3 regions of the Paenibacillus sp. FSL H3-0333 genome follow, and region 2 is predicted to be linked to each of the others. Evidence: riboswitches for the same ligand, from Rfam matches in the RefSeq annotation. Region 2 holds a riboswitch; each other region holds the start of a gene.
What was found. A riboswitch is a leader RNA that binds a small molecule or an ion and turns the genes downstream of it on or off. The one in region 2 is predicted to bind cyclic di-GMP.
Positions count from the first base shown of each region.

Region 1: another riboswitch for cyclic di-GMP. It lies ahead of MHH78_RS27650 (fibronectin type III domain-containing protein); the one in region 2 lies ahead of MHH78_RS33290 (transglutaminase-like domain-containing protein).
Region 3: another riboswitch for cyclic di-GMP. It lies ahead of MHH78_RS00455 (anti-repressor SinI family protein); the one in region 2 lies ahead of MHH78_RS33290 (transglutaminase-like domain-containing protein).

Region 1 covers NZ_JBBODG010000001.1:6,267,315-6,277,454, forward strand. Annotated here, with positions in the region: gene MHH78_RS27645 (fibronectin type III domain-containing protein) at 1-1,915, opposite strand, end outside; gene MHH78_RS27650 (fibronectin type III domain-containing protein) at 1,943-6,139, opposite strand; cyclic di-GMP riboswitch class I at 6,120-6,221, opposite strand; gene MHH78_RS27655 (MFS transporter) at 6,306-7,523, opposite strand; gene MHH78_RS27660 (hypothetical protein) at 7,605-8,150, opposite strand; gene MHH78_RS27665 (DUF350 domain-containing protein) at 8,280-8,699, opposite strand; gene MHH78_RS27670 (endonuclease MutS2) at 8,732-10,140, opposite strand, start outside.
Region 2 covers NZ_JBBODG010000001.1:7,648,717-7,658,856, forward strand. Annotated here, with positions in the region: gene MHH78_RS33270 (acyl-[acyl-carrier-protein] thioesterase) at 113-871, opposite strand; rRNA gene rrf (5S ribosomal RNA) at 1,101-1,217, opposite strand; rRNA gene MHH78_RS33280 (23S ribosomal RNA) at 1,294-4,221, opposite strand; rRNA gene MHH78_RS33285 (16S ribosomal RNA) at 4,473-6,033, opposite strand; gene MHH78_RS33290 (transglutaminase-like domain-containing protein) at 6,400-7,209, opposite strand; cyclic di-GMP riboswitch class I at 7,223-7,303, opposite strand; cyclic di-GMP riboswitch class I at 7,377-7,458, opposite strand; gene MHH78_RS33295 (class D sortase) at 7,584-8,237, opposite strand; gene MHH78_RS33300 (GtrA family protein) at 8,306-8,710, opposite strand; gene MHH78_RS33305 (glycosyltransferase family 2 protein) at 8,700-9,677, opposite strand; gene MHH78_RS33310 (glycosyltransferase family 39 protein) at 9,774-10,140, opposite strand, start outside.
Region 3 covers NZ_JBBODG010000001.1:102,160-112,299, forward strand. Annotated here, with positions in the region: gene sipW (signal peptidase I SipW) at 1-41, shown strand, start outside; gene MHH78_RS00440 (TasA family protein) at 141-737, shown strand; gene MHH78_RS00445 (TasA family protein) at 775-1,365, shown strand; gene MHH78_RS00450 (helix-turn-helix domain-containing protein) at 1,686-2,018, shown strand; gene MHH78_RS00455 (anti-repressor SinI family protein) at 2,165-2,308, opposite strand; cyclic di-GMP riboswitch class I at 2,343-2,446, opposite strand; gene MHH78_RS00460 (2-oxoglutarate dehydrogenase E1 component) at 2,942-5,809, shown strand; gene odhB (2-oxoglutarate dehydrogenase complex dihydrolipoyllysine-residue succinyltransferase) at 5,869-7,185, shown strand; gene MHH78_RS00470 (hypothetical protein) at 7,407-8,390, opposite strand; gene MHH78_RS00475 (RNA polymerase sigma factor) at 8,351-8,962, opposite strand; gene MHH78_RS00480 (L-lactate MFS transporter) at 9,301-10,140, opposite strand, start outside.

The DNA of each region.
Region 1 (10,140 bases), 1.4 Mb from region 2:
TTACACGATAGGTATGATCCGTTGAAGCTTCCAGATCTTTGTGCGTGAAGGAGTTGAGGGTGCCGTTGTCTGTCACAACTCCATCGGCTTCCACTTCATACCGCGTAGCATGAGGAACTAAATCCCAGGTCAATGAAATGAACTTCTGCGAAGGAACCGTCAATAAATTGACAGGAGAAGCCGGCGGTTCGGGCAGTGTCATCTGAGTAAAAGCCTGACTCCAGCTACTCGTACCTCCTGAATTGATAATTCTAACTCGATAGGTGTGCTGAGTATTCGGTAATAATCCATTGTGAGTATAAGAAGTGGAGGCTCCATTATTGATAATTGCTCCCCCTGCCTCTACCTCATAACCTAATGCACCTGCTGATGGGGACCATGTTAGCTTAATCCATTGCTGTGAAGCTTCCGCAGTAATCCCTTCAGGTGCAGCGGCTAATGTAGTTCCGCTTGCCGGACCTCCGAACGCTGTCTCTAGCCCTTCATTATTCCTTGCCTTCACCTGGAAGGAGTACGAAGTATTTGCTGATAAGCCATGGATAACTACTGTCTTGTTAGACGGGGTAAACCATACAGGTGAAGAAGTAAGAGTACCGGACGAATTAATATACGTAGTACCCATCTGTATCAAATATTGGGTTGAAGCGGTGTTCAGATCATGAAGCTGCAGGAATAGAGAATTCTCGCCATTTTGCTGAAGAGATAGGGATGGAACTTGCGCTCTCGTATAGACATTTTGCTCATGGACTGCGATATTCCCTACTTTATCTCTCGCTTCAATCTTCGTATACAATGCGGTATTGGAGGTTAATCCTGTTGCCGTAAAGCTTGGATTTGTGGTCCAGCCGCTCGACTGACTTCCCACTGTGTAACGATAAGGTACGTTATCCAGCCCAGATACAGCATCTGCCGCTGTTCCCGATACTTGAACCTGTGAATCTGAAGAAATAATATTGATATTTCCAATCACAGGTGGTGATTTATCTACAACGATGGTAACCGAATTCTGGGTGGTGACTTTTCCGTCGCTGGCGGTAAAGCGGATGGTATGGCTGCCTTCGTATAGATTTGAAGTGTTTAATACGTTGAATGAAACAGTTTGGCCTGATGTTGTATTCGTTACTGCTTTAACCTCTCGAGGCTCTGTGTCGGAATCTAAATAGTATTTTATTTCAAGTTGATCCCCATTAGGGTCTGCAACTCTAACTAAGGGTATGAAATTGGAGCTTCCACTTATAAATTGATTGCTTGAATTCAAAATATCAAGGGTAGGCTCACTATTCGGAACAAGATCAATTTCAAAATTTCTTCTTCCATAAAATTCTTTATCTCCCTGCCAATTGTATCCATCACTAAAAGTTTTCGAAAAAAACGCACTCCATAATAGTTTTGTTGGAGGTTCATCTAACTCCATTTGAATTGGATTTATAACACCTGTGCTAGCATCAATAATTGCGTCAATAGTACGATAATTACTACTATGGACAGTTTCATAAGAGGCTTTAACCAGTTCATACGATAAATACCCATAACCGTCTTGGTTAGGATGTTTTAATTGCATCCGTGCAAACATATTAATAAATGTAGAAGTGTTATAATACATGGTGTCGGTATTGAGAGACATTTTTAAATTGTATTGAGCCGGAACTACTCTAAGGGACATTTTTTTTGTCAATTTATTATATTGAATATCAGTTATAACTGTCTCTTGAAAATCTCCGGATAACCACCCATGCGCATCATATGTAATAATTTCAGATTTCTCATACCAAGCAGGAATACGCACATCCGCATAGGAAACAATATCAGTATTTGAAGCCTTGACAACTTCATTCCCTGGAAACAATCCCGAAATAAGGATAATTAACATTAATGCCATGAAAATAGTAATAGATTTTAAGAATATATTTTTCATAGTTTTCCACTCTCACCTCTATAAAATCTACTCTATGGTATAGGTTACTTTAGTAAATTGATTCGTCTTCGCATTGAAAATAATAGTGTTCATCGCAGCCTTATTGCTCATTTGTACGCTGAAGACAATTTTCCCCGGTTCAAACTGGATGATATTCACTGGTGTTCCTGCTATACTGCCAGTCTCAAGCTCCATGTCTGGGGTCTCTGCCCGCAGATCCATGACCTCAAGATCATTGGCATTATACGTGACCGTAACTCTGCGCTCAGACTTGTCACTTTTATAAGGGATGATCATTACAAAATTGAGCTGAGTATCCTTTTCCGGCTTGATTGTTACTGCAGGAGTCGTTGTTTTCTTCAAAATCTCTGACCAGTCGCTCGTCGCTCCTGCATTCTTAGCCCGAACGCGATAAGCGTGCATTGTATTGGGCTCAAGTCCGCTGTGTTTGTATTCCAACTGGTTGGAATTTGAAACGACTTGTCCATCTATCTCCAAATCATAGCTGGACGCGTCATTCACGGAATCCCAGGCAAGCTGAACGGAATTCACCGTCACTTCACCTCTAAGATTCTTAGGCACCTCTGGTGCTGTAACACCAGTAACAATGGTAGTCCATTCACTCCAATCGCTGACGGCCTGAGTGTTCTTGGCCCGTATCCGATAATTGTGCTTAGTGTTAGGCAACAAACCGGTATGCGTGAAAGCCATCTTGCTGCCATTGTCAATAATTGTACCGTCCGCTTCAATTTCGTAGCCGGTAGCACCCTTAACTGAATCCCAGGATAATCGGATTTGATTGCTCTTGGTCTCCGTCTTTACATTTCCCGGAATCCCGAGCACTGTTGAAATCGTCAGAGGTTCGCTCCATTCTCCAAGAAAGCTTCCCTGCTTCGCTCTGACCCGATAATTATGCCAGGAATAGGGTTCCAATTCAGTATGCTTATAGGATAACGATTCTTCATTATTCAGAACCTCGCCATCTACCAGGAGATCATAGCCAGTCGCACTCTCTACCTTGTCCCACGTAAGTTCAATACTTGTATTCTTGGCTAATGCCTTCAGATTAGATGGTTTGCCGAAGGTCGTGGTTGCAGTTACGTATCCGCTCCATTCGGCTGCTCCTGCCGCATTAACAGCTCTTACTCTATATTTGTGCGTGGAGAAGGGTGCCAGCTTCTTGTGGATGTAGAGGTTATCCGAAATGTTGCGAATCGTTGTCCCATCCAGTTCAATATCGTAACTCAGGGCACCTGCAACTATGTCCCACGTTATGGTGATTTCGTTGCTATTCGCTGTAGTCTGAATATTATTAGGAACTCCCGCATGAGTAGAATAAACAATTGTTTGGGTCCAGCTTCCGACTCTGTTCTCATTCTTGGCCCGCACTCTGTAGGTATGCTCTGAATTCAACGGGAGCTGTGAATGAGTGAATTCAAGCTTCATTTCATTATCCAGCACGTCCCCATCTACCTCGATGTCATATCCTGTGGCCCCGGCCACTTTATCCCAGGTCACATGAACTGAGGTTCCTTCGACTTGCGCTATAAGGTTCTGGGGAACTCCAGGCGAAGTGTACACTGTAATGGGATCGCTCCATTCACTGATTCCATCATCATTCTTAGCACGTACACGATAACTGTGCTCGCTGTTAGATTGCAGGTTGTCATGTATATACGAATGATCCATGATGCTATTACTAAGGGTTCCGTCTATCTCCAAATCATACGAGGCAGCCCCTGATACAGCATCCCAGTTCAGATGAACAGACCGCTCGTCTGCTGTTCCCTGCAGCTTGGAGGGGACTCCAACCAGAGTAGTCTTCGTAACCACTTCGCTCCATGCTCCTGCTCCGCTGCTGTTCACCGCCCGGATACGGAATACTTTGGGCATGTTCGGATTCAGATCATTCTCCTGGTAAGTTAGCACCGGTCCTATATTCTTTGTGCTGTTATTAACCTCTATTTCATAACTGGTGGCCCCGGTTACCGGCTCCCATTCAAGAGTAATCGTATGGCTTGTTGCATTCATTTGAATATTCAGTGGTGCAGCCGGTAAGGTCCAATAAGAAGAAGTTATTGACCACTCCCCTTTGATGTCGCCACTGATTGCCCGAATACGATAGAAATGTTCGGTTCCCGGACTAAGCTCCTCCTTGGTAAAATCAGGTTCACTGCCGAGGACGGTAACCTCCTTATCAAATTCCACCTCATATCCGTCCGCATTGAACAGAGAAGGCCAGCCCAGTGTAATGGCTGAGTCTGTTGCACTTGCATTTACTGCAGGTATAGAAAAAGGTCTTAAAGATACAGAGGGCACCACTTCACGAATCTGCTGCCCGCTCTCCCAGAATAAGCTGGCCTGAGGATTCCCTATATCATTAGCGTATTCCATCTTCAGGTCATATTTTTTACCGGCTTCAAGCTGGATCGTGCCTTGCTCCACATGCTGCTTCGCTGTCCAGGCATCGACCAGGAGCTGATCATTCACCCAAAGTCTGACTCCACCTGACGTTTTAACCGAGAAAGTATATTGGTCAGTATAGTTAGGTTGAATCTGCCCAGTCCATCTAACGGAGAAGCGCTGGTCCGCTATTCCCGGCACACCCAGAACAGGTTGGCCAGCCAAAGAAATAGATTCATCTACTTTCACGGCCTTCTTGCCCGTGAAATCATTATTGCTGTAATACTCAGCCTTAAGGCCTGACAGAACATACTTCAATAATGTACGTCCTGCTTGCTCATTCCCCGTGTGAATTACAGGTCTTTGATTCGAGATGACATTACCGCCAACTGCAAATAATCCGCCTGTGTTGATATTCAAATGATTATTTATACTGACATTGTCCCGGACGAATAGATCTCCCTGGGCTACATTAAGTTCTGCCCTTGAGTTATTGGATACCACTTCTCCTACAGACATTTCCTCATCAACATTCATAGTTACCAGAGTATTGATGTTCATGTTGCCCTGTACTAATACCCGTTTCGCCGATAGATCCAGAGAGCCGTTGTTGTAAACCAAAGAACCGGCAAACAGCTCATTATCTACATGAACATTAGAGTTATTATTTAGATGCACGGTTCCCTGTACCCATAGGTCACCAAGATTCACATCCTGCGCAGGGTTGATAACATTAACATTCAACTCCGTATTTGCATTTAATCCTCCATGAAGGATTAACGATCCGTAAACTGTTATATTCAGACTCCGGTTCGTATTGATGCCATCTGCGATTAAGATGACAGGCTGTTCTTCACTTCCGAACGTAACACTCGATTCTAGATTCATCTGCCCAACTGCTATTATTGCAGGCTTGTTGCTGTTTGAGCGGATAGAGCTTTGAATCGTTTCAATATCAGCATTTCTTATTGCCACTGCATTTTTGCTAACCTGCTGTATTTGTTGTCCGATGGATTCTATTTGTTCGCGGATATGCCGGGAGATCTCTCCCTGCAGACCATTTACCCTGATAAACGGCGGAGCGTTATGTATATTGGTCATACTTCCAGACAGAAGAACTTTGTCTCCGGCAACCTTATTGGGTTCAAAAGGCAGGCGGATTTGAGGCGGGATCAAAGTGGGAGTGTATGTATTCACCAATGAAATATCTATGCTATTTAGAGCAGTCTCAATTCCAGTAGCATTGATTTGACTTAAAGTCAGTCTTCCATCTTCAACAGCAACCTTCTTCTTGATCGTTTTATACTGCCCTGCTTCAAGAGACAGTCCCTCCATCAATTTGACATTCTCTACGGCAAGTGAATTGTTGCTGCTGTATACAGAGTCACCTACGGTTACTGAGACTTCATAAGTACCATTGTCTAGCGCAATTTCCCACTTCCCATCCGGATGGATTCGTGTCAGGCTGCTTATGCTGGAGTCGTCGTATGTATCTCTTGAGACGGTTGCATCAGTATGATCTATGTTCCAGCCGTAGGAGTATTGGTTTTTGACGCTAAAAACGGCTCCAGAATCTGCAAGCTCCCCTTCCTGTACGGGAGTTTCAGCGGGCTGAAACCGGATTTTGAGCATACTGTCCTGTGCGGAAATTTTCATCCCTGAGAATTCCATAAAAGGGGCGAGAAATTGAGCCAGAATAATAAAACACAGTACCTTACATATCAAGCTTTTCCTATTTGTCATAAAAGACCTCCGCTCAATTAAAAAATCATTTAAAAAAGGGCGCAAAAAAACCACCGGAAAGAGCGGCCCGGCTGCCATTCACAGAGGGGTGTCCCCCTCCCTGTGATAAGGCCCGTGGCTTTGCGTCCCTGACTTTCGTACAGGTTTGCCTTTTTAGTTCTAATGGTTAATTCAAGAGAAATCATGTGTAATTCAATTCAATTACAATCTGTACTTACCTTGGCAATAATACCCTATATTTGAATCATATAATATTGTTATTTTTGTGAACATTCCAATTCAGCAACCCCCGCACCACCACCCAGCTCCCCAGCGGCGCGGCACCCAGCAGCAGCATGAGCAGAGTAATCGTCTGCGGGGACTGGTCCAGCGACAGTACGGCGATGAAGATCAGCAGGCCGAGGAGGCGGCCGCTCATCAGGCTAAGTTCCCTGAGCACTACCAGTTCCACGCGTTTGCCGGCGCTCTCCTCGGACACTCCCATCAGGTCGAAGCTGGTGGACAGCATCGGCAGCATGTAGAGCGGCAGGCAGAGCGAGGTCCCGATTCCCATGATTAGGAGGGTGGTAAGGTTCACCTTCCACAGCAGCGGAAGAAGGAAGGCGATGAGCAGCAGACTGCCTGCCAGCATACCGCCGAGCCGGGCACGGGGCTTGAACCATCTGCCGGCCGCATAATAGCTGATCAGGGAGACGGCGGAGGTCAGCAGGGCGAACTGTCCCAGCTTGCTCTCCTCCTGTGCTGCAATGTAGACGAGCAGACCGATGAGGAAGGAGAATACGCCTTCCCGCATGCCCTGGAACACTAGCGCTGCCGCCACTGGACGCCAAGAGCTGCGTCTGCGGGTAAGCTCGCGCCAGGGCTCCAGCCAGAGATAGGCTTCGCCGCGCGGCCGCTTACGCAGGCCGAAGCTGAGTACAGCAGCAACCCCATAAATACAGAGTGACAGTATGAATACCATGCGGTATCCCTGCCCGCCATGCCAACGGGAGATCATCCAGCCGGATACCCAGGGTCCGGCTATTCCCGTCAGGGAACCCAGCAGGCCCATCCACCCGTTATAGTAATCGCGGTTCTTGGCATCCGTAATCTCGAAGAAAACAATATTGAACGCCAGCCAGTACAGCCCGATGGATAGCCCGAGGACCCCGCCCAGCGGCCAAATGTAATGAATCGCGTCGCCCCGCAGCCACAGCACCAGCAAATAAAAAAAGCCCGATACGGCAATTCCCAGCCGTAGGGCATTCATTTTGTTACGCTCTTTCACCCACTTGCCGCCCAGCCAAAAGCTGAGACCCACGGCAAGCTGCTGGGCCACGGTGAACCAGCCGATCATGGCGAAGTTCTGCCGGCTTTTCCACAGATATACGTTGAGGAACGTTCCTGCAAGCACTGTAGCCAGAAGGTATAGCCCGCCTACAGCCAGCAGCAGCGCCGCCTGTCCCCGTTCTGAACCTCTCATGCTTAGCCCTCCCTGCTCGTCCTTAGACACTTCATCTTTCAATATCATGTCCAGATGGCAGGGAAAGCATGAATCCGATCTTTATTCGGCGGAGGTGCTGAGATTGCGGACAAGCTGGATGCGGTCTTCCTGCGCCAGGCTGTGCTGCACATGGAAGCAGGAAGGACAGACGTACAGATTCAGCGCAAAAGGAGGCTTCAGCACAGCTGCACCGCCCAGCGCTTCCGGCGTTGCCGGGGTGAACCCGTCCACCTGCTGCGTACCGGAGTGAAGCATCAGCTCATGGCATTGCGGACATTCCGGCGCTTCCAGCTGGGCAGCCAGAATAGCGGAGACCTTGTCCTCATAACGTTTCAGATCATAGTCATCGCCGAACTGGCCCAGCGTACCCCATACAGGCACCACGCTATCCTTGTCGTCGTCATCCCACAAATTATCGTCGCTGATCTCTTCCTCCCCGGAAGCTTCCTGTGTATCCGGCTCTTCATCCTCCAGATCCTCTGCACCTATCGTCACTGTGCGGTAGCCGCTCAGCTCGTTGTTGCAATGAGGACAGGTATCCTCGGGGCCAAACTCCTCATCCCATACAATCTCGGTATGGCACCATGGGCAAACTGTTGTCTCCATCTGTATAATCTCCTTCGTTACTCTCATTCAATTCAATTCACCATTAAATATATAATGCCGGCCGCTAGAAAAGCCAGGGCGGAAATAAACAAAATCCGAACCAGAATCTTCATCATTCCTGCCCCCTATTCAGAATATGGCCGCGCCGATAACATAGGACAAGGATATGGAGAGCAGCATAGCTGTCAGTCCTACGGCCCGGTTATCCGCAGCAATCTCTTCATCAATTGAAAAGACCGGAGTAAAAAACTCGAACAGGAAGTAAGCCAGCAGCAGCAGCAAAAAGCCTACAACCGACCATTTCATCGTCTCATAGATGGATGCCCCCGCTTCAATGCTGAAGCGTAAGATGTTGCAGATTCCGAAGATTTTGCCTCCGGTTGCCATGGCTACGGCCACATTCCCCTTGCGGATCTCTTCCCAGCAGTTGTATTTCGTCACCATTTCGAAGAAGGACAGGAATACGACCAGCCCCAATATGGCGACAGTGAAGTAGCCTAGCAGCGCCCCCAGCGGATGTTCCAGCAAAAGATCAATATTATCCTGCACACTTTTCCCTCTTCCCTGCCGGACTATGGGCGCTACTCCAGTTCAGCTACCGTCACACCCGCGCCGCCTTCATTGTAGTTCCCGAGCCGATAGCTTTTGACATGCTTGTGCTTGCGGAGGTATTCCTGTATTCCTGTCCGCAGGACTCCCGTCCCCTTGCCGTGGATAATAGAGATCTGCCCCAAATTGCCGAGAAAAGCTTCGTCGATGAAGCGGTCCGTCTCCATTATCGCCTCCTCCAGGTTCGCTCCGCGCAAATCAAGCTCATTACGGATATTCTCATCGCGTGTACGCTTGACCGTTGTCGCCCTGCGCAGAGCCGGCGGAGGAGCATCCGGTGCGGAAGCCAGGAACTCCAGATCACTCAGATTGACCTTCATCTTCATGATGCCGAACTGTACAACAGCTTCCTTGGTGCCGCTCAGCTCAACCACAAGGCCCTTCTGATTCACATTCGCTACCTTAACTTCATCCCCTTGCTGAATCTTGCGCGGCGCCTTGACCGTGCTGCGCGGCACAGCCTTCTTACGCGGGGCAGGCTCTGCTTCATCCAGCCGGCGGCGCGCTTCGATCAGCTTATGCTCCTTGACGGACGCGCCTTCCTCCAGCGCCAGGCGGCGGAGGTCACTGATAATCTCCTCAGCTTCCTTGCGCGCCTTGGCCAGAAGATCGCTGGCATCCTTCTCTGCCTTCTCCAGACGTTTGTCGCGTGAGCCTTCGAGCTTCTCCAGCTCCTGCTGCTGCCGCTTGCGGAATTCCTCTGCTTCGCGACGAATCTCTTCCGCCCGTAAGCGTTCGTTCTCCGCAGTGAGGCGGTTCTCCTCAAGGGACGCAATCATATGCTCTACGCGCATATCTTCTTCCTTCACTTCACCGCGCGCATGCTCAAGGATCGCACTTGGCATCCCGAGGCGTTCAGCAATAGCGAACGCATTGCTTCGTCCAGGAACACCGACCAGCAGCCGGTAAGTAGGACTCAGGCTCTGCACATCGAATTCCATACTGGCGTTAATAACGCCTGCCCGTTCATAAGCGTATGCCTTCAATTCACTGTAATGTGTAGTAGCAACCATCCGGGATTCCGTCCGGTGAATATTCTCCAGAATCGCTATCGCGAGCGCAGAGCCTTCAGCCGGATCTGTTCCTGCCCCGACCTCATCGAGCAGAATCAGACTCTTCGGTGTCATCCTCTTCAGAATGGATATAATATTCGTCATATGGCTGGAGAAGGTACTGAGGCTCTGCTCAATGCTCTGCTCATCGCCGATGTCAGCGTAGATCGCATCGAAGACGCACAGCTGGCTGCCTTCCTCGGCCGGAATGAAGAGACCGGACATGGCCATCAGGCTGAGCAGGCCGATCGTCTTCAGGGTCACAGTCTTTCCGCCCGTATTCGGTCCAGTCACGATGATGGAGCGGTAATCATTGCCCAGTTCCACAT
Region 2 (10,140 bases):
GAATGCCAATTGTGTATTTGTGACATATAAGGAAATAGCAAATATGACAAAAGACAGTTCCCCTGAAATTCGAGCAACTGTCTAGATTTAACGCTATGCAAGTCTCTCTCTCTCAGACATCAACCTTTCTTCTAAGCTTCAGGCAAGCTTCAAAAAAGATCCGCTCCCCGCCTTGCCCGCGCACATATATACCTTCTTCAGTTAGAGAAGATCGCATAACACTAATCTCCTCAGCATATTTGGCTTCCTGGGCATAGGTGATATGAAGCCCCGTAAGCTCTAACTCCTCCCACTCCTCCAGCGCCAGAGCATCACAACATAAATCTGCATACCGCGCGTTGTTAAGATGTTTGTTGTTATCCAGCCCGCTATATCTTACCTGATAACGGTAAGCCTCCTGCAAGGGGAGTTCGTATGGAATAATTACTTTATCCGGCAGACTTCCTACGGAATCCTCTAAATACGGCTCAACAACAATAGGCAAGGCTGACGGACGCAAAATCTTCCGCTTCCCGATATCCACAAGGGCCCAGATCGAGCGCGTCGAAGCAAGCTCTACACCTTGGGCGTCATAGATCCGGTAATCCCGCTGCCAGAGCGGTCCTTTGTTTCCTTTACTCCAGGTATGTACCTCAAGAAGCTCTCCCGGGGACGGGAGTCGCTGCAGATTCAGATCAAGGGTGATGACCATCCAGCCCATTCCCGCCCTGAGCATACTCTCCATACTTAGCCCCAGGCTGCTTACAGCCGAATCCGCAGCACGCTGCATAATATCCAGCAGGAAGGAAAGCTTGCCCCTTGACCGGTAATCCGTGTCACTTGCCTGAACCCTGAACTGCTCTGTCCACAAAAAGCTGCTATGCTTGTCCATAACTTTTGGCTCCTTCACCTATCTATCCCCAATTCTCGGTACCTATCCACATTATTCTAACGGATATCCACATCATTTGGGGAGAAGTATCAAAAAAACTAAATCTATCCACATGTGTATAACTATGCGTCACTTGTAAGAAGACCTGAAATCTACTCACAAGCTGTCCACAAGGCTTCCCCGAAAATACAAAAAGACCACTGTCTGAGAATCAACAGTGGTCTTGTGTGCTTGGCAACGTCCTACTCTCCCAGGACCCTTCGGTCCAAGTACCATCGGCGCTGGAGGGCTTAACGGTCGTGTTCGGGATGGGTACGTGTGGAACCCCTCCGCTATCGCCACCAAACGGGCATTTACAGCGTAAATGCTTCAGGAATTTGATTCCTGAAAACTGAATCCGAAACGAATCTGCGAATTATTTTTTGGATAAGCCCTCGACCGATTAGTATTGGTCAGCTCCATGCATTGCTGCACTTCCACCTCCAACCTATCTACCTCGTCGTCTTCAAGGGGTCTTACATGTTGGGAAATCTCATCTTGAGGGGGGCTTCACGCTTAGATGCTTTCAGCGCTTATCCCGTCCGTACGTAGCTACTCAGCCATGCTCCTGGCGGAACAACTGATGCACCAGCGGTACGTCCATCCCGGTCCTCTCGTACTAAGGACAGCTCCTCTCAAATTTCCTGCGCCCACGACAGATAGGGACCGAACTGTCTCACGACGTTCTGAACCCAGCTCGCGTACCGCTTTAATGGGCGAACAGCCCAACCCTTGGGACCTACTTCAGCCCCAGGATGCGATGAGCCGACATCGAGGTGCCAAACCTCCCCGTCGATGTGGACTCTTGGGGGAGATAAGCCTGTTATCCCCAGGGTAGCTTTTATCCGTTGAGCGATGGCCCTTCCATGCGGTACCACCGGATCACTAAGTCCGACTTTCGTCCCTGCTCGACTTGTAGGTCTCGCAGTCAAGCTCCCTTATGCCTTTGCACTCTGCGAATGATTTCCAACCATTCTGAGGGAACCTTTGAACGCCTCCGTTACTCTTTAGGAGGCGACCGCCCCAGTCAAACTGCCCGCCTGACACGGTCCCCGTACCCGATGAGGGCACTAGGTTAGAACCTAGATACGATCAGGGTGGTATCCCAACGGCGCCTCCAGCGAAGCTTGCGCTCCGCTCTCACCGGCTCCCACCTATCCTGTACAGATCGTACCCAAATTCAATATCAAGCTGCAGTAAAGCTCCATGGGGTCTTTCCGTCTTGTCGCGGGTAACCTGCATCTTCACAGGTATTAAAATTTCACCGGATCTCTCGTTGAGACAGCGCCCAAGTCGTTACGCCATTCGTGCGGGTCAGAATTTACCTGACAAGGAATTTCGCTACCTTAGGACCGTTATAGTTACGGCCGCCGTTTACTGGGGCTTCGGTTCACAGCTTCGGGTTTAACCCCTAACCGCTCCCCTTAACCTTCCAGCACCGGGCAGGCGTCAGCCCGTATACTTCGCCTTACGGCTTCGCACAGACCTGTGTTTTTGCTAAACAGTCGCTTGGGCCTTTTCACTGCGGCCCCCTCGGGCTATTCACCCTACCGAGGCACCCCTTCTCCCGAAGTTACGGGGTCATTTTGCCGAGTTCCTTAACGAGAGTTCTTCCGCGCGCCTTAGAATTCTCTTCTCGCCTACCTGTGTCGGTTTGCGGTACGGGCACCTTCTCCTGGCTAGAGGCTTTTCTTGGCAGTGTGAGATCATGACCTTCGCTACTGTAATTTTCGCTCCCCATCACAGCCCAGCCTTACGATGTGCGGATTTGCCTACACACCAGCCTCACTGCTTAGACGGACATCCATCAGTCCGCGTCACTACCCTCCTGCGTCACCCCATCGCTCATAGCGGATTACGGTGGTACAGTAATTTCAAACTGTTGTCCTTCGACTACGCCTGTCGGCCTCGCCTTAGGTCCCGACTTACCCTGAGCGGACGAGCCTTCCTCAGGAAACCTTGGGCTTTCGGCGGATCAGATTCTCACTGATCTTTTCGTTACTCATACCGGCATTCTCACTTGTATACTCTCCAGCGCTCCTTACGGTACACCTTCAACGTATATACAACGCTCCCCTACCCCAGATGCAAAGCATCTAGCCATAGCTTCGGTGGTGTGTTTAGCCCCGTTACATTTTCGGCGCAGAGTCACTCGACCAGTGAGCTATTACGCACTCTTTCAATGGTGGCTGCTTCTAAGCCAACATCCTGGTTGTCTGTGCAACTCCACATCCTTTCCCACTTAACACACACTTGGGGACCTTAGCTGATGGTCTGGGCTGTTTCCCTTTTGACAATGGATCTTAGCACTCACTGTCTGACTCCCGGCAAGAAGTAAATGGCATTCGGAGTTTGACTGAGCTTGGTAACCCTTGCGGGCCCCGCACCCAATCAGTGCTCTACCTCCACCACTCCATTCACCGAGGCTAGCCCTAAAGCTATTTCGGGGAGAACCAGCTATCTCCGAGTTCGATTGGAATTTCTCCGCTACCCCCACCTCATCCCCGCATTTTTCAACATGCGTGGGTTCGGGCCTCCAGTGCGTGTTACCGCACCTTCACCCTGGACAGGGGTAGATCACACGGTTTCGGGTCTACGTCCACATACTTAGTCGCCCTATTCAGACTCGCTTTCGCTGCGGCTCCGGCTTCTCACCTTAACCTTGCATGTTAAACGTAACTCGCCGGTTCATTCTACAAAAGGCACGCCATCACCCATAAAGAGGGCTCTGACTTTTTGTAAGCACACGGTTTCAGGTTCTATTTCACTCCCCTTCCGGGGTGCTTTTCACCTTTCCCTCACGGTACTGTTTCACTATCGGTCGCCAGGTAGTATTTAGCCTTAGCAGATGGTCCTGCTGGATTCATACGGGGTTTCACGTGCCCCGCACTACTCGGGATCCGTCTCGGAGAGAACACAGTTTGGGCTACAGGGCTTTTACCTCTATCGCGGGCCTTTCCAGACCTCTTCACCTACCATATTCCTTTGTAACTCCATGTGAGACGTCCCACAACCCCAAGAGGCAAGCCCCTTGGTTTAGGCTGTTCCGCGTTCGCTCGCCGCTACTGACGGAATCACTATTGTTTTCTCTTCCTCAGGGTACTTAGATGTTTCAGTTCCCCTGGTCTGCCTCTGCGTATCCTATGTATTCAGATACGAGTAACTGCGAATTACCACAGCTGGGTTTCCCCATTCGGACACCCCCGGATCAAAGCTTGCTTACAGCTCCCCGAGGCAGTTTCGTTGTTCGCCACGTCCTTCGTCGGCTCCTGGCGCCTAGGCATCCTCCGTGTGCTCTTAGTAGCTTAACCAATGCGTTTTCCGTTAGGAAAACCGCTTAGCATCGCCATTAATTCAAAACTTGTTTACACAAGTTCAGCTTAAAGGAATGTTCTAAAACGCAAATTCGTTTCGGTATCCAGTTTTCAAGGATCAAGTTTCTTACTTGAGAGCTTAAACTCTCAAAACTGACCAACGAGTGAGTATTCGAACCCAAGGGTTCTATTATGGAAGCTAAGCTTCCGATTTGAATGTCTTCGTTGCAGAAGACGATTCTCCATAGAAAGGAGGTGATCCAGCCGCACCTTCCGATACGGCTACCTTGTTACGACTTCACCCCAATCATCTACCCCACCTTCGGCGGCTGGCTCCCTTGCGGGTTACCCCACCGACTTCGGGTGTTGTAAACTCTCGTGGTGTGACGGGCGGTGTGTACAAGACCCGGGAACGTATTCACCGCGGCATGCTGATCCGCGATTACTAGCAATTCCGACTTCATGCAGGCGAGTTGCAGCCTGCAATCCGAACTGAGACCGGCTTTGCTGGGATTGGCTCCACCTCGCGGCTTCGCTTCCCGTTGTACCGGCCATTGTAGTACGTGTGTAGCCCAGGTCATAAGGGGCATGATGATTTGACGTCATCCCCACCTTCCTCCGGTTTGTCACCGGCAGTCACTCTAGAGTGCCCAGCTCAACCTGCTGGCAACTAAAGTCAAGGGTTGCGCTCGTTGCGGGACTTAACCCAACATCTCACGACACGAGCTGACGACAACCATGCACCACCTGTCTCAACTTTCCCCGAAGGGCACCTGATGCATCTCTGCTTCGTTAGTTGGATGTCAAGACCTGGTAAGGTTCTTCGCGTTGCTTCGAATTAAACCACATACTCCACTGCTTGTGCGGGTCCCCGTCAATTCCTTTGAGTTTCAGTCTTGCGACCGTACTCCCCAGGCGGAGTGCTTACTGTGTTAACTTCGGCACCAAGGGTATCGAAACCCCTAACACCTAGCACTCATCGTTTACGGCGTGGACTACCAGGGTATCTAATCCTGTTTGCTCCCCACGCTTTCGCGCCTCAGCGTCAGTTACAGCCCAGAAAGTCGCCTTCGCCACTGGTGTTCCTCCACATATCTACGCATTTCACCGCTACACGTGGAATTCCACTTTCCTCTTCTGTACTCAAGTCACCCAGTTTCCAGTGCGACCTCAGGTTGAGCCCAAGGTTTAAACACCAGACTTAAATAACCGCCTGCGCGCGCTTTACGCCCAATAATTCCGGACAACGCTTGCCCCCTACGTATTACCGCGGCTGCTGGCACGTAGTTAGCCGGGGCTTTCTTCTCAGGTACCGTCACTCCGGTAGCAGTTACTCTACCGGACGTTCTTCCCTGGCAACAGAGCTTTACGATCCGAAAACCTTCATCACTCACGCGGCATTGCTCCGTCAGGCTTGCGCCCATTGCGGAAGATTCCCTACTGCTGCCTCCCGTAGGAGTCTGGGCCGTGTCTCAGTCCCAGTGTGGCCGTTCACCCTCTCAGGTCGGCTACGCATCGTCGCCTTGGTGGGCCGTTACCCCACCAACTAGCTAATGCGCCGCAGGCCCATCCCCAAGCAGCAGATTGCTCCGCCTTTCATTCTCTCCTCAGGAGAAAAAAGAAATTATCCGGTATTAGCTACCGTTTCCGGTAGTTATCCCAGGCTTGAGGGCAGGTTGCCTACGTGTTACTCACCCGTCCGCCGCTAAGTCTGAAAGGAAGCAAGCTTCCTCTCAAACTCCGCTCGACTTGCATGTATTAGGCATGCCGCCAGCGTTCGTCCTGAGCCAGGATCAAACTCTCCAAATTGGTATTTAGAAAGAGCGATTGCTCATTTTGAAACATCTGACGAGAATTTACATTCTCATTTTTGGATCTCACCGAAGTGATTTCCAGATACTCACTCGTTGTTCAGTTTTCAAAGATCAAGCTCGTTGTTAGTGTCGATGTCATCGTCACCAGCAACTCTTATAATATATCACGTCCATCTGAGCAATGCAAGCTTTATTTTTGAAATCACTTATTTAAGTAATCTCTCATTTCCTTTGCCGCTCCAACAACGCTTATTTATAATAACCTATCCTTCTATTAAAAAGCAACCTTTATATAAATAAAAATAACCCGCTTAATGACTAAGCGGGTTATTCTCAGATAATGCTATAGTTACAGCTATTCTTAGTAGAATTTCGCTGCAGTATATTTGCTTGCTGATTTGATCAGTTCAGTTGATGCTGTTTTCTTACCCAGACCTGCATCCACTGTAGTATCAATCGTCACCCATTTGCCATTCAGGAACACTTCGTTCCAGGCATGGTATGAAGTTACATAGCTTGTATTCCCCATAACCAACTTGGTTGGAATCCCTTCACTGCGGAGCATAGTAGCGAACAAGGAAGCGTAATCGTAGCAGATACCCTTATTGGTAGCCAGTGTGTTGTCGTTGTTCGGAATATAATCTGTGCTTACGCTGTTGGCCAGAGAGTAGTCATATTTCACGTTAGCTACGATGTAATTGTAGATAGCCTTAACTTTGTCTGCATCTGTGGTCAGACCCTTTGTAAGCTGTGCTGCCTTTTGAACGGATTTATCGGAAGAACTCCACTTTACATTCTGTACAGAGCTCAAATATACGGCATTCACATTGCTCATTGAGAGAGATACAGTCTCGGAAGATAGTACCTTGTATTTGTTACCGGTAGTATTCTCAAGAACGGAGACCTTGTAAGAGCCATTACCTTGTTGCAGCGGGAACGTCTCGGTCGGTTTGGAAGTGTATAAGTTGTAAGTATAGCTGTTATTGTCCTTGGTAATCATGAGCTTCATCTTCTTGTCTTTAGGAACATCGTACGAAACCCCGATAACCCCTTGATCAAGTTGTCCAACATTTAACCAGCTTGAATCTGCATTAGCAGCTTGAGCAGTGCCTGTCTGCACGGAAGTGACGATCACAAAAAGTGTAATCAGCATTAAATAAAACTTCTTCATGGATAAAACCCCTTTCGGTAGCTGGCTGCCATTCTTACGGGAAGGCCCTTTAGCTTTGCGTCCCTACCTTTCGATAGGTTTGCCGTTATCGTATAAGCTTTATCTGTCCAATCTACTGCCACATAATGACAGATTCAGAATGAAAACAAACAAAAAAAGCCTCTTCATTCGGTAACTGGCTGCCATCCATGACGGGAAGGCCCTGTAGCTTTGCGTCCCTACCTTTCGATAGGTTTGCCGTTATCGTGTATTAGCTTTCATAGTTATAGCTTACCATATCTCAATCTATTAGCAAGACCCAAATCACTAGATTCCCGCAAAAATAGACTAAAATTTTATGTTTTTTGACCTTTCTCAGCATTGTCCTATGACAATCAGGTCAACTTTGCATGAATGATGAGTCTGTGGGTAGGGTTGACAAGCGGATCACAGGTAATGAGGGTCAGAATCTTATCATCATCCTTACCCTTCAGTACTGAAATATCGGTAGGCTCTACAATAGATACATCATATACAACATATTTGTATTCCTGTCCGCTTGTAATAACAGTAATGGCATCCCCTTTACCGACCTCATCCAGTCTGTTGAACAGCCGCCCTGCCGTTCTTGACCGATGTGCCGCAATCGCTGCATTGCCTACCGCGCCAATCGGAGCTGTCTCCTTCATATGCGCGGCTGCATGCTTCATATTGGTCTTGGTGGCGCCCTCCAGTACAGGCAGCTTCAGATCGATTTTATCGATTTCAATAATAGCGGTGATTTTGCCTCCCACTTCAAGCTCGGGCGCTGTAGTGGGAACCGGCTCTTCCGCACCAGACTCTTCAGCCAGCAGCTGGGTGACTTCCGCATAAGGCTTGCTCAGATCCTGGCTGGCAGGAGCCGTAGCCGAAGGAACGATTTCACTATAGGCCTGTTCAGCCTCTTCCAGCAGCTTCTGCTGCTGACGGTCCTCGTACCATTCGCTTCCTTTGGGGTAGAGCATAATCAGGACCCCGGCAAGTATAATCAAATAGGATAACTTCCGCATGACAATCGCCTCCGCAATATAGAATAAGTGCTTTCCTCCGAAGAATACGGGCAAGATATACGCTCTCTTTAAAATACCCACTTCCGGCTTCCAAAAAAATTAATGATTACTGTAACAAAGGTAACCAGCACCTTGGCCATCAGCACCTGGACGCCCAGCCGATCAGTCAGCAGATGAATCAGCAGCACCGAAATGCCCAGCACCAGCAGATTCAGCACAATAAATCTCACCAGCTGCATCCGGTCAAAGCGGCCATCCCCGCCTCTGTCCCTTCCCTTGAAGGTCACCTTTTTATTCCAGAAAAAGCTATTGGCCGTCCCGGCACTGTAGGAAATAATCTGTGCAGGGGTGTTAAGCATGCCCAGGGAATGCAGCAGGGTAAATACTGCAAAATCAATGAACGTGTTAAGCAGGCCCACCGCATTGAATTTCAGAAATTGGATCATGCCTGCGCGCCAAGCCTTATCTTGCATAATCGCTTGCCTTCCGCGTGTCTTCGGCCTCTGCCTCCGGGTAGCCTCGGGTCTCGCGTACGATATAAAGCGGTCTATCCTTAGATTCATCATAGATCCGTCCGATGTATTCCCCGATCACGCCCAGCAGCATCAGCACAATGCCGTTAAACAGCAGGTTCACCCCGACAATGGATGCCCAGCCCGGCACAGTCCAAGAGGTGAAGACTTTCTGGAATAAGACCAGAAACAGGTAGATGAAGCTGGAGAAGGACAGGAAGAAGCCGACATAAGAGGCGATTTTGAGCGGCTTGTGCGAGAAGGAGGTGATTCCGTCGAGCGCAAAGCGGATCATTTTTTTGAGCGGATATTTCGTCTCCCCGGCGAAGCGTTCCTCCCGCACATATTCCACCATGGTCTGCCGGAAGCCGACCCAGCTTACCAGCCCCCGTACATAACGGTTCTTCTCCTTCAGGCCGCGCAGCACATCGCAGACCTTACGGTCGATGAGCCGGAAGTCCCCGGTATCTGTGGGAATCTCCACACTGGTCATGCTGCTGAGCAGACGGTAAAAGATTTTGGCTGTCACCTTCTTAAAGAAGGTCTCTCCGTGGCGCTTCAGCCGCTTGGCATAGACTACCTCATAGCCTTCCTTCCACTTGGCGATCATCTGCAGGATGACCTCCGGCGGGTCCTGGAGATCTGCGTCAATCACCACAACAGCCTGGCCTTCAGCATAATCCATACCCGCCGTAATCGCCACCTGATGGCCGAAGTTACGGGAGAAGTCAATCAGCTTGACATGCTCATCCCTATTACTGATTTCGCGCATAATCTCAGCCGTACGGTCCCGGCTGCCGTCATTGACGAACACGAGCTCATAGGAATCCCCGCACTCATCCATTACTTTTTTGAGCCGTTCGTAGGTTATCTGAATGACTTCCTCCTCATTATACATGGGCACAATTACACTATATCTGGCCTTCACAAGGGTTCCTCCTCAATTTATTGTAAGCCACAGCTTCCTTGATGCGCTTCATCAACATCAGCTTTGAGCAACTATGCGGCTCTTACAGTTCCCCTCCTAGAATACCCAGGAAGGGAACCAGCGAAGTACATGAATGATATAACTGCTGTTCACCTGCATGCCGGACAATACCGGATAGAACATTACAAACAGAATGGCGGCGGCCGCAACATAGGCGTACCGCAGATATTTGGCACCCTGGAACCTGCCGTCAAGCAGCTTCAGGATGTACACAATAGATAGAATCATAAACGGCACCATCGCAAAGTAATGGTACAGGAAGGTCTCACGCGGCACAAGCATCCACGGAACATATTGTGAGAAGAAGCCGATCCAGATCATATACAGGCTCTTGTCCCGGCGCTTCAGGGTGAACCATACAGCCGCCAGCATCGTGAAGATTCCTGTCCACCAGATCAGCGGA
Region 3 (10,140 bases), 7.5 Mb from region 2:
GCAGCGGCGGGCCGGATACTCTGACTGACCTCGTACAATGATCAATTGTTCTCTCCCGTTTACGAAACGCGGAGCCACAATACAGCTTGCCGGAAGCACCGGCTATGCACAAAGCAGACTCAAAAGAGAGGGATGAACAAATGAACGTCAAAAAAACATTAGGTCTCGGCGTTGTATCGGCAGCATTAGGCTTAACCCTGGTCGGCGGAGGCACCTTCGCTTACTTCAGCAGCACTTCTACTTCCTCAGCTTCTTTTAACAACGGAACCCTATCATTACAATCTGATCCCTCCGTCATTGTTAATCTCAGCAATCTCAAGCCGGGCGATACCGTCTTACGGGACTTCAAGCTCAAAAATGACGGGACGCTCAATATTCCCAAAGTGGTACTGCGCACCTCATCGGCCATTACAGACGCCCAGGGAGACAACGGCTCCCATAATTTCAAGGATGATATTATTGTGACCTTCCTCGTGAACAAGGATAAGAAGGAATCGCCGCTCCTGGTCATCTCGCTGGCCGATCTGGAGCAGGAGAGTCCCGATCTGGTGGCCCGGGGAATTCTCGGAGCGATCTTAGGCGGAGAGAAGTCCGGCATCAAAGCCGGTACCTCGGATAACCTGACCATCCAGTTCGCCTTCAAGGAGACCCTCCAGCCGCAGAACTATTATCAGGGCGACACGCTTGCACTGACTCTGAATTTCGAAGCCAACCAGGAAAAAGGCACGCTCAAATAATTCCACAAAAACAAACCATTCGAGGAGGAAATAAATGATGGGTATCAAAAAAACATTGGGTCTTGGCGTAGCATCGGCAGCACTGGGCTTGTCTTTAATCGGCGGGGGCACCTTCGCTTACTTCAGCTCCACAGCTACCAGCACGGCAACCTTCGCAGCGGGTACGCTGAAGCTCGGCTCTTCCTTCAATACTCCGGTAGCACTGACGAATCTGAAGCCGGGAGACTACACCGTCCGCACCTTCACCTTGTCCAATGACGGCACACTGGATATCAAATTCCTCAAGCTTGCCACCACTTACACCGTGACCGATGCCAAGGGCGATAACGCGGGCCAGGATCTCGGAGACCACTTCAAGGTCAAGCTCCTGGATAATACGTACACCGGCGGTTCACTAAGCGGTCATGTGCTGTCCGAGATCTCCCTGAAGGATCTGAAAAACACCCCCAGCTACGATCTCGTAGCAGCAGGTGTACTGCCAGGAGGGATTGCCGCCGCCGGGTCCAAGACCTTCAAGATCGCCTTCGAATTCGTAGACAACACGCTCGATCAGAACATTTTCCAGGGTGACGGCTTAGCGCTGAACTGGACCTTCGATGCTCTTCAAGGAGTGGGAGAAGCCAAGTAGATCAGGGGCCGGCCTATACAAGTGAACATGGCTTTGCCGTCCTTTTATTAGGAAGGCAGCGTTTTAGCAATCCATCAAGACGGCATATCCTCCCTCATCCGGGCCGGGTATGCCGTTTCTTTTTCCCCGTTGCCGGGTTCAAGATTTTTGTCCGTTTTGCGGATTTTTGTTATACTGACAAGAGAAAACGGCTTTGCCGGCCTTTGAACGGGCGGTACCGTTTCAACGAGAAGGATAAGGAGAATGTATATCGCGAAGCATATAACTTCTTATTTTTCACCAAAAAAAGTACGGAGGGCGTTGTAATCGTGTCAGATACTATGGGAAGCCGCATCCACAAACTCCGGCTGGAGAAGGGCTATTCGTTATCCGAGCTTGCCGATAAGGCTGATGTGGCGAAATCATACCTCAGTAATGTGGAACGGAACATTCAATCCAACCCCTCCATTCAATTCATCGAAAAAATCGCTGACGCGCTTCAGGTATCCATTCATGCACTGTTGTATGGCGGACTGGCAGAGACGGAAGAACAGGCTCTGGACGGGGAATGGTTCCGGCTGGTTCAGGAGGCCATGGCCTCCGGTATAAGCAAACGCGAATTCAAGGAATTCCTCGATTACCAGAAATGGCGCATGGAACAAAAGGACAACTAGACGAGCATTATATGCCACAGGGAAGACTCCGCACGGCAGGGAGGCCGCCTTCGGCGAAGGCAGCCTTTCAAGCGGCATACAGAAAAGGCACAGCGTACCGGTACGCTGTGCCTTTTCTGTATGTATCCGAACAATGATGACCGCCCTTACATCGCCTGGAGCGCCTTCTCACTTAGAAACCGGCGGATATCCTCCGCCGCGATCCCCGCCTGCTTGGCAGACATCAGCAAGTGCACCCATTCTAAATCCAGATCTACTGCCTGCAGCTCGTCATTCCCCTGGTTGGACATATCCAAGAAATCTCCTCCTAGAATTTTCGCGTCCCCAGGCAGTCCGGCCATCATAGTAGTATTGCTACTTTGTAGTATTTCTACTTTAGATCCGAGACTTTGTGCCCCTGTCTTTCGGCAGGTTTACCTTTTACTGGACCCTTTCCATCATGAAAGGATCTGGCAAGAATCGATGAAACCGTTCTCCGCAATAACATTATACAAGATCATATGCAATTAGTGTGTCGTTTTCTGGAATTTTTTTATGAAAAAATGTGAGGAAACTTAGCTGAAATTGCCAGCGGCTTGTATAAATATTTCCAGTTCCAAGTTCAAACACTAGCTAATAGTTTAATTATACTAAAGGGAACCCCATCCGCCCCGACTTACCGCTTCACGCAACATCGTATAGAGACAATTACCCATTTGTATGTATAACGGGCTGTTATATGTGTTTTTTCTATTTATGATAGTTCCGTATGAATACTGTAATGAATCATGCCAAATTGCGAACGGATTGACCGAAAGTATGAATTGATTACCCCGCCGGAAAGTAGCACAATAAGGTGAGAATGAAACCGCAAACATTTGCAGCTCCGCCAAGTGGCACACTGGATGCCTCGCGTGGAGTTTATCCGTTAGGAGGACCTATTCATGGCAGTCAAAGAGCCCTATAACGACACAGTATGGAGCAAATACTACGGCCCCAACCTGGGCTACATCCAAGAAAGATATGAGCAATTTGTCAAGGACCCCTCTTCTGTTGAACAGCATTACCGCGATCTCTTCACCGTATCCGGCCCCCCTCCACTGGCACCCGATGCCGAGAGGGCACCAAGGCCTGCCGTATCAGCAGATGCCGAGTGGCTCAAGAAGGCTGTCAAGGCCTCGAAGCTGATCGCCAATATTCGAATATATGGCCATATGGCCGCAGACATTGACCCGCTGGAGCGCAGCACGAACCCGATGGCCAAATGGCTGGAGCTGGAGACCTACGAGCTTACCCGCGAGGATCTTAATGCCCTGCCCGCTTCGCTGATTTGGGATAATGCCCCTGCGGATGTGCATACCGCGATGGATGCCGTCCACAGAATGCGCCAGGCCTATACACAGACCATTGCTTATGAATTCGGGCATGTGCATGATGAACGCGAGCTGCGCTGGCTCAACAGCCAGGCGGAATCGATGACCTCCCCGGCTCCGCTGAATAATACAGAACGCAAAGAGCTGCTGAAGCGGCTGGTTCAGGTGGAGCATTTCGAGACCTTCCTGCACAAGACCTTCGTCGGCCAAAAGCGCTTCAGCCTGGAGGGCAATGATGCCCTTGTGCCGATGCTGGATGAGATTGTGCGGGCTGCCGCGCATGACGGCGCAGAGCATATCCTGATGGGTATGGCCCACCGCGGAAGACTTAATGTGCTGGCCCATATTCTGGGCAAGCCTTATGATATTATTTTCTCAGAGTTCCATCATTCGCCGAACAAAGAGCTGTTCCCTTCAGAAGGCTCCATGGGCGTGACCTACGGCTGGAGCGGTGATGTGAAGTACCATCTCGGGGCTGACCGTGCCGTCCGCGAAGGCGAGACCGTACGTACCCGGATCACGCTGGCCAATAACCCGAGCCATCTTGAATTCGTCAATCCTGTAGTCGAGGGCTTCACACGCGCCGCACAGGAAGAACGCAACGCTCCGGGACTGCCTAAGCTGAACACAAGCAAGGCTATGGCTGTGCTGATGCACGGCGATGCAGCCTTCCCTGGCGAAGGTATTGTCGCTGAGACGCTTAATATCGGCAAATTGCAGGGTTATCAGAATGGCGGTACCGTGCATATTATCGTCAATAACCGGATCGGCTTCACCACAGAGAGCGAGGATTCCCGCTCCACCCATTATGCCAGCGACCTGGCCAAAGGGTATGAGATTCCGGTCGTGCATGTCAATGCCGATGACCCGGAAGCCTGTATTGCCGCAGTCCGTCTGGCCAGCGCTTACCGCCATATGTTCAAGAAGGACTTCCTGATTGATCTGATCGGCTACCGGCGCCACGGACATAATGAAATGGATGATCCCGAGACGACCCAGCCGATTGTGTACGGCAAGGTGCGGAACCACCCTACTGTGTACCGCGCTTATGCAGAACGCCTGGAGCGCGAGAAGGTAATCACAGCCGATGATCTGAAGAACATGATTGCCGAGGCGGAGAGCGTCCTCCAGCAGGCCTTCGATCAGATGAAGGAAGGCAAGCAGAAGAATGCGGAGTCCAAAACCGCCGTCGCGCTGGATAACAGCAGTCCCCAGCAGCGTCCGACAGCCTTCCCTCTGGCCGGTCTGCAGGAGATTAACCGCGAGCTGCTGCGCGTACCGGCAGGCTTCAAGGTCTATCCGAAGCTGGAACGGATTCTTCAGCGCCGCAAGGATGCGCTGAATGACGGAGAGCGGGTAGACTGGGCGCTGGCAGAGACACTGGCCTTCGCTACCATCCTGAAGGATGGCACGCCGATCCGCCTCAGCGGACAGGATTCACAGCGCGGCACCTTCGCCCACCGCCATCTGGTGCTGCATGACAGCGAGAACGGCGAACTCTATTCTCCGCTGCATCAGCTGAGTGATTCCGGCGCTTCCTTCGGCGTCTACAACAGTCCGCTGTCCGAGGCCTCTGTCCTCGGCTTCGAATATGGTTATAACGTGTTCGCACCGGAGACCTTCGTCATCTGGGAGGCTCAATATGGCGACTTCGCCAATGCCGCTCAGGTTATTATCGACCAGTTCATTTCCGCCGGCCGTGCCAAGTGGACGCAGCGCAGCAATTTGACGATCCTGCTGCCTCACGGCTATGAAGGCCAAGGACCAGAGCACTCCAGCGGCCGAATGGAACGGTTCCTTCAGCTCTCCGCCGAGGAGAACTGGACTGTTGCCAACCTGACCAGCGCTGCGCAGTATTTCCATCTGCTCCGCCGTCAGGCCGCGCTCTGCGGACAACCGGATGCCCGGCCGCTGGTGATCATGGCGCCGAAGAGCCTGATCCGTAACACGCGCAGCACCTCAGCCGGAGCGGACCTCGCTTCGGGCACCTTCCAGCCGGTTCTTCCCGAGCCGCTGCTCGGCAGTAAGCCGGAAGCCGTGAAGCGCCTCGTGGTATGCAGCGGCAAGGTGGCCATCGACCTGCAGACGGAGCTGGAGGCAACGCGCGGACAGGACTTCTCCTGGCTGCACATTTTGCGCATGGAACAGCTCTATCCGTTCCCGGAACGCGAGCTTGGCGCTCACCTTAGCAGCTTCAGCTCTCTGGAGGAGATCGTCTGGGTGCAGGAAGAACCGAAGAATATGGGCGGGTGGACGTATGCCGAATCCCGGCTGCGCGCCATCGCACCGCAGAAGGTCACTGTCCAGTATATCGGCCGTCCGGACCGTTCCAGTCCGGCCAGCGGCTACGCAGATGTCCACAGCTTCGAGCAGCGGCGCATTGTCCGGGAAGCCCTGAAATTGAATGCTGCAGTGCAAGCACCTGTACCGTCTTCCTGAGCACAGCAAGGCGGTCATCCGATATCACGCACACCACTATATTTGGGGAGGTACGGCCTGTGTCCGAGATAAAAGTACCCGATTTGGGCGAATCGATTTCCGAAGGAACGATCTACAAATGGCTGGTTAAAGAAGGCGACACTGTCGGCCAGGGAGATGTGCTTGCCGAGCTTGAGACCGACAAGGTCAATCTCGAGATCAGTGCGGAGGAGGACGGCGTCATCTCCTCCATCCTGCGCCAGGCGGGCGAGAACGTTGCCGTTGGCGAAGCCATCGGCATCATCGGCAGCGCCGCCGGGGCAGGTGCTGCCAGCGGGGGCAAGCCTGCAGCAGATAATGCACTGCAGAGCGGCAGCGCGCCTGCTGCTGCCGCAAGTGCCGCAGCGGCTGAATCGGCCGCTGCGGTAACGGCTCCAGCCGCCGCCGAAGGTGCGGCGGCAGGCACTGCGGCCCTGGCTTCGCCGGGGGCGCGCAAGCTGGCGCGGGAGCGGGGCATCGACCTCGGCGAGGTCAGTGCCCGCGACCCAATCGGCCGGATCGGTCAGGCCGATGTGGATGGTCATGGCGCAGCGGGGCCGCAGGCCGCTGCGCCAGCAGCTCCGGCGGCCGTGCGGCCGGAGCCGGCAAAGCCCGCTCCGCAGGCAGCGGGCAAGGCGCCGCACGCCGAGGACGGCAAAGCCACCGAGCGCAAGCGCATGTCGCGGCGGCGGCTGACGATTGCCAGCCGCCTGGTCGAAGCGCAGCAGACGGCCGCGATGCTGACCACCTTCAACGAGGTGGACATGACCGCCATTCTCGACATCCGCAAGCGCCGCAAGGATGCCTTCAAGGAGAAGCACGAGGTCGGACTCGGCTTCATGTCCTTCTTCACCAAGGCCGTCATCGGCGCGCTCAAGGCTTACCCGATGCTGAACGCCGAGATCGACGGAGAAGATCTCCTGCTGAAAAAATATTACGACATCGGCATTGCCGTAGCTGCCAAGGAAGGCCTGGTCGTACCAGTCGTCCGCGATGCCGACCGGCTTAGCTTCCCAGAGATCGAGCGGCGTATCGGCGAGCTGGCCTCCAAGGCGCGCGCCAATACGCTCAGCCTGCCCGAGCTTCAGGGCGGTACCTTCACGATCACGAACGGCGGAGTGTTCGGCTCCCTGCTGTCCACACCGATCCTCAACACCCCGCAGGTCGGCATTCTCGGCATGCACAAGATCCAGCTGCGCCCCATCGCGCTGGATGAGGAGCGCACGGCCAACCGTCCGATGATGTACATCGCCTTGTCCTACGATCACCGGATCGTGGACGGATCAGAAGCGGTCAGCTTCCTGGTCAGAGTCAAGGAATTGCTGGAGGACCCGGAATCCCTGCTGCTCGAAGGCTAAGCCTGCGGCTTGATCACTTTTCAAATCGAATCTTTCCTTAAGATTTAAAAGGCATCCGATGAAGCGTGTAGGCTACGCTCTTCGGATGCCTTTTCGTATAACTGACTTCTCCTTCGTGCCATGAAATTCATCTAGAAAATACAACATCCGCCTCATTTAAATGACCAAAATCCAAAAATGTTGTATGACTACACAGATTGGTTCCCGAATGAATACCCTCTCTATAATCCGCCCCGGATCAATTCACCTGCCAGGTCGAGAACCTTCTGCTTCGGCAACTCCCTATCTCCGTAAGTGGAGACCGTGTAGTAAGCATCCTGCTGCTCATTGTACCAGTTCAGGTAATGGTAGCTGAAGCCCGGTTTCAGGTCCGGTCTGCTTACCAGATTGTAGACAATCTCCCTTCCTTCTACCTTAAGCTTTTCCGGCGTGTTGTTCGTCTCCTGATACACCTGTATATTGCTCCCTCCCAAGAAGGAAACTGCTATATTAATAACCGCTCCTTGCTTGGTGTATATGCTGTCAAAGAACGACACCTTGTTCCACGGGATGGCCTTCATGAACAGATTACGGCTGGTGTCCTGTCTCGCCTCGGCGATCAGCTCATCAAGGGTTTGACGGTACAGCGGATGGTTGTCATATTCCTTCTCTGAGGGGGAACCCGGAGTGATTCTGCCGGACTCAAACACATAGCCTCCAGCTTCCTTGGGCAGCACCGGTATCTTCCATTTCTTCATCTCTTCAAGAAACGCAGAATAATCGGTCAGACGCAGCTCCTTCATTGTATACTGCAGTGCAGATTTCGCGCCTTCCGGGAGCTTCTCCCCTCTGACGAAATAAGCAATCAGTTCCCCGGGTTTAGCAAAGTCCATCAGCTTCGATGCATATTGGTAATACGGCGCCGGCTCTACAGGACGCGGATCTTTGGGTACATGCTGCACCTTCACCTCACCCGCCTTATTCCGGATCTGAATATACTCCGAGGCGGCGTAAGCTGTCACTGTAACCAGCAGCAGCATGACCAGCATCCCTGAGAATGCCGCCGTTTTACTAACAAACCTGATCCCGCGCGGACTACGCTGCGGTCCCAATTCCCGAACCCGGGCCATCACCCTGTCCGTCATCTCAACCTTACGCAACGTTTCCACGCCGATGGCTGCGGCTTTTATATCTTGGTACTCATTACCGATTCTTGTCCGTTCCATGATATCCCCTCCTCCGCTTGCATCGTTTCCCTCACCTTACGTTTGATCCGCTCCATCCGTTTGTGCAGCGCATTGGGATTGATATTCAGAATGGCGCTGATCTCGGGGAAGCTCTGTTCTTCGAACACCCGCAGAACAAGCAGATTCCGCTCCTCCAGCGACAGCCGGCCAATAGCCTTCTCAAGCGCCGGGCTATATAAACGCTGATCCAGCTCCTGCTCAGGGCCGGCCACTGTAGCGGCAGGGCGGAACAACTGCAGGAACTGCCCTTGACGCCTTCGTTGACGCAACAGATTCAAACAATGATTGCCCGCAATCCGGTACAGCCAGGCCGAGAAGCTGACTGCGGGCTTGTACCCCCTAATGGATTGATAGGCTTTGACCAGTACATCCTGCACCGCATCCTCGGCATCCTGTGTGTTGCCCAGCATCCGGCAGCAGTACCGGTATATCGGCTGTTGATAAGCATCTACAATCCAGGAGAAGCATTCCTGCTCTCCCTGCTGCACCCTGATAATAACTGCTTCTACCTGCTGACCCTCCGGTATATGTCCCTGTAACGTTGCCCTCACCTCCTTACTTGTAATACCTCTATAACACCTGACTCCTGCAAAAAGTGCCTCTCCGGCACAATAATCTATAAATAATCCTCCATGTCACAGGATTCCCCGCTCTAATTCGTCCAAGCATCCACCCTATTATAACTCTTCGGGTAAGACAACCCTGCGCCCCTCCAGCTCATGACATCCGTTCGGGCCGTGCCTGCCCACAACAGAAAAGAGACATCCCCTCCGCTCAAGCGGAACTAAGGACATCTCTTCTCCATAACGATTCTCTTGGTCTGCCGTTCTTTTTCTGTATAATACTCTTTGTTTACGTTTCTCTCAAGCCGACATTAATCTATATATGGTTAAGCCGTATGCCGTGAAGGCTTCAGGCTCATTCCCTTGGCTTTGGCTGCTCTGGCTACCGGAGGCTTCAGTGAAACTGCCAGGATGCAAGCCAGAATACACAGCAGTCCGATAATGTTAAACGTGGGCTTGAACCCGCCGAGGAAGGCGGCGATGAATGAACCGGACAGCGCGCCGATCCCGAAGCCCTGATAGATGATGCCGTAGTTCTTGCTGTGATTCTTCAGGCCGAAAAAGTCACTGACAATCGCCGGGAAGACGGTAATGTTACCGCCGAAGCAGAAGGCGATGGCCGCCACACAGGCGAAGAACAGGCCATAGCTCAGTGTGGCATAGCTGAGGGTAAACATCGCCACAGCCGTTACCGCCAGCGTGATACTAATCAGCTTGGTCCGGCTTACCCGGTCGGATAATGCGCCGAGGATCAGGCGTCCGGCCGTATTAAAAATAGCGATCATCGCTACCGCATTCGCCGCCGTCGCAACATCCATACCCGCCAGTTGCACACCGATATCCTTCACGATACCGATCAGATAGAGGCCGCTCATGCAGGCGGTGAAGAAGATCACGAACAGCAGGTACGCTTCCTTCGTGCGGAGCATTTCCTTCACGGTATAATCCTTGGGCAGCAGAGCCGCCCCGGAAGCGGACGATGCCCGGTTTCCCGCAGCAGTTACAGCAGGTGCAGCCACCGGAGCCTCTCGGATAAGCAGCGAGCCGAGGAGGATCATCAGCATGACCATCAGGCCCCAGTATAGAAAAGCATCCGACACCCCCGCCGATTCAATCAGGCCGCCGTTGATGTATTTGAAGATCAGACTGCCCGTTCCGTAAGCACC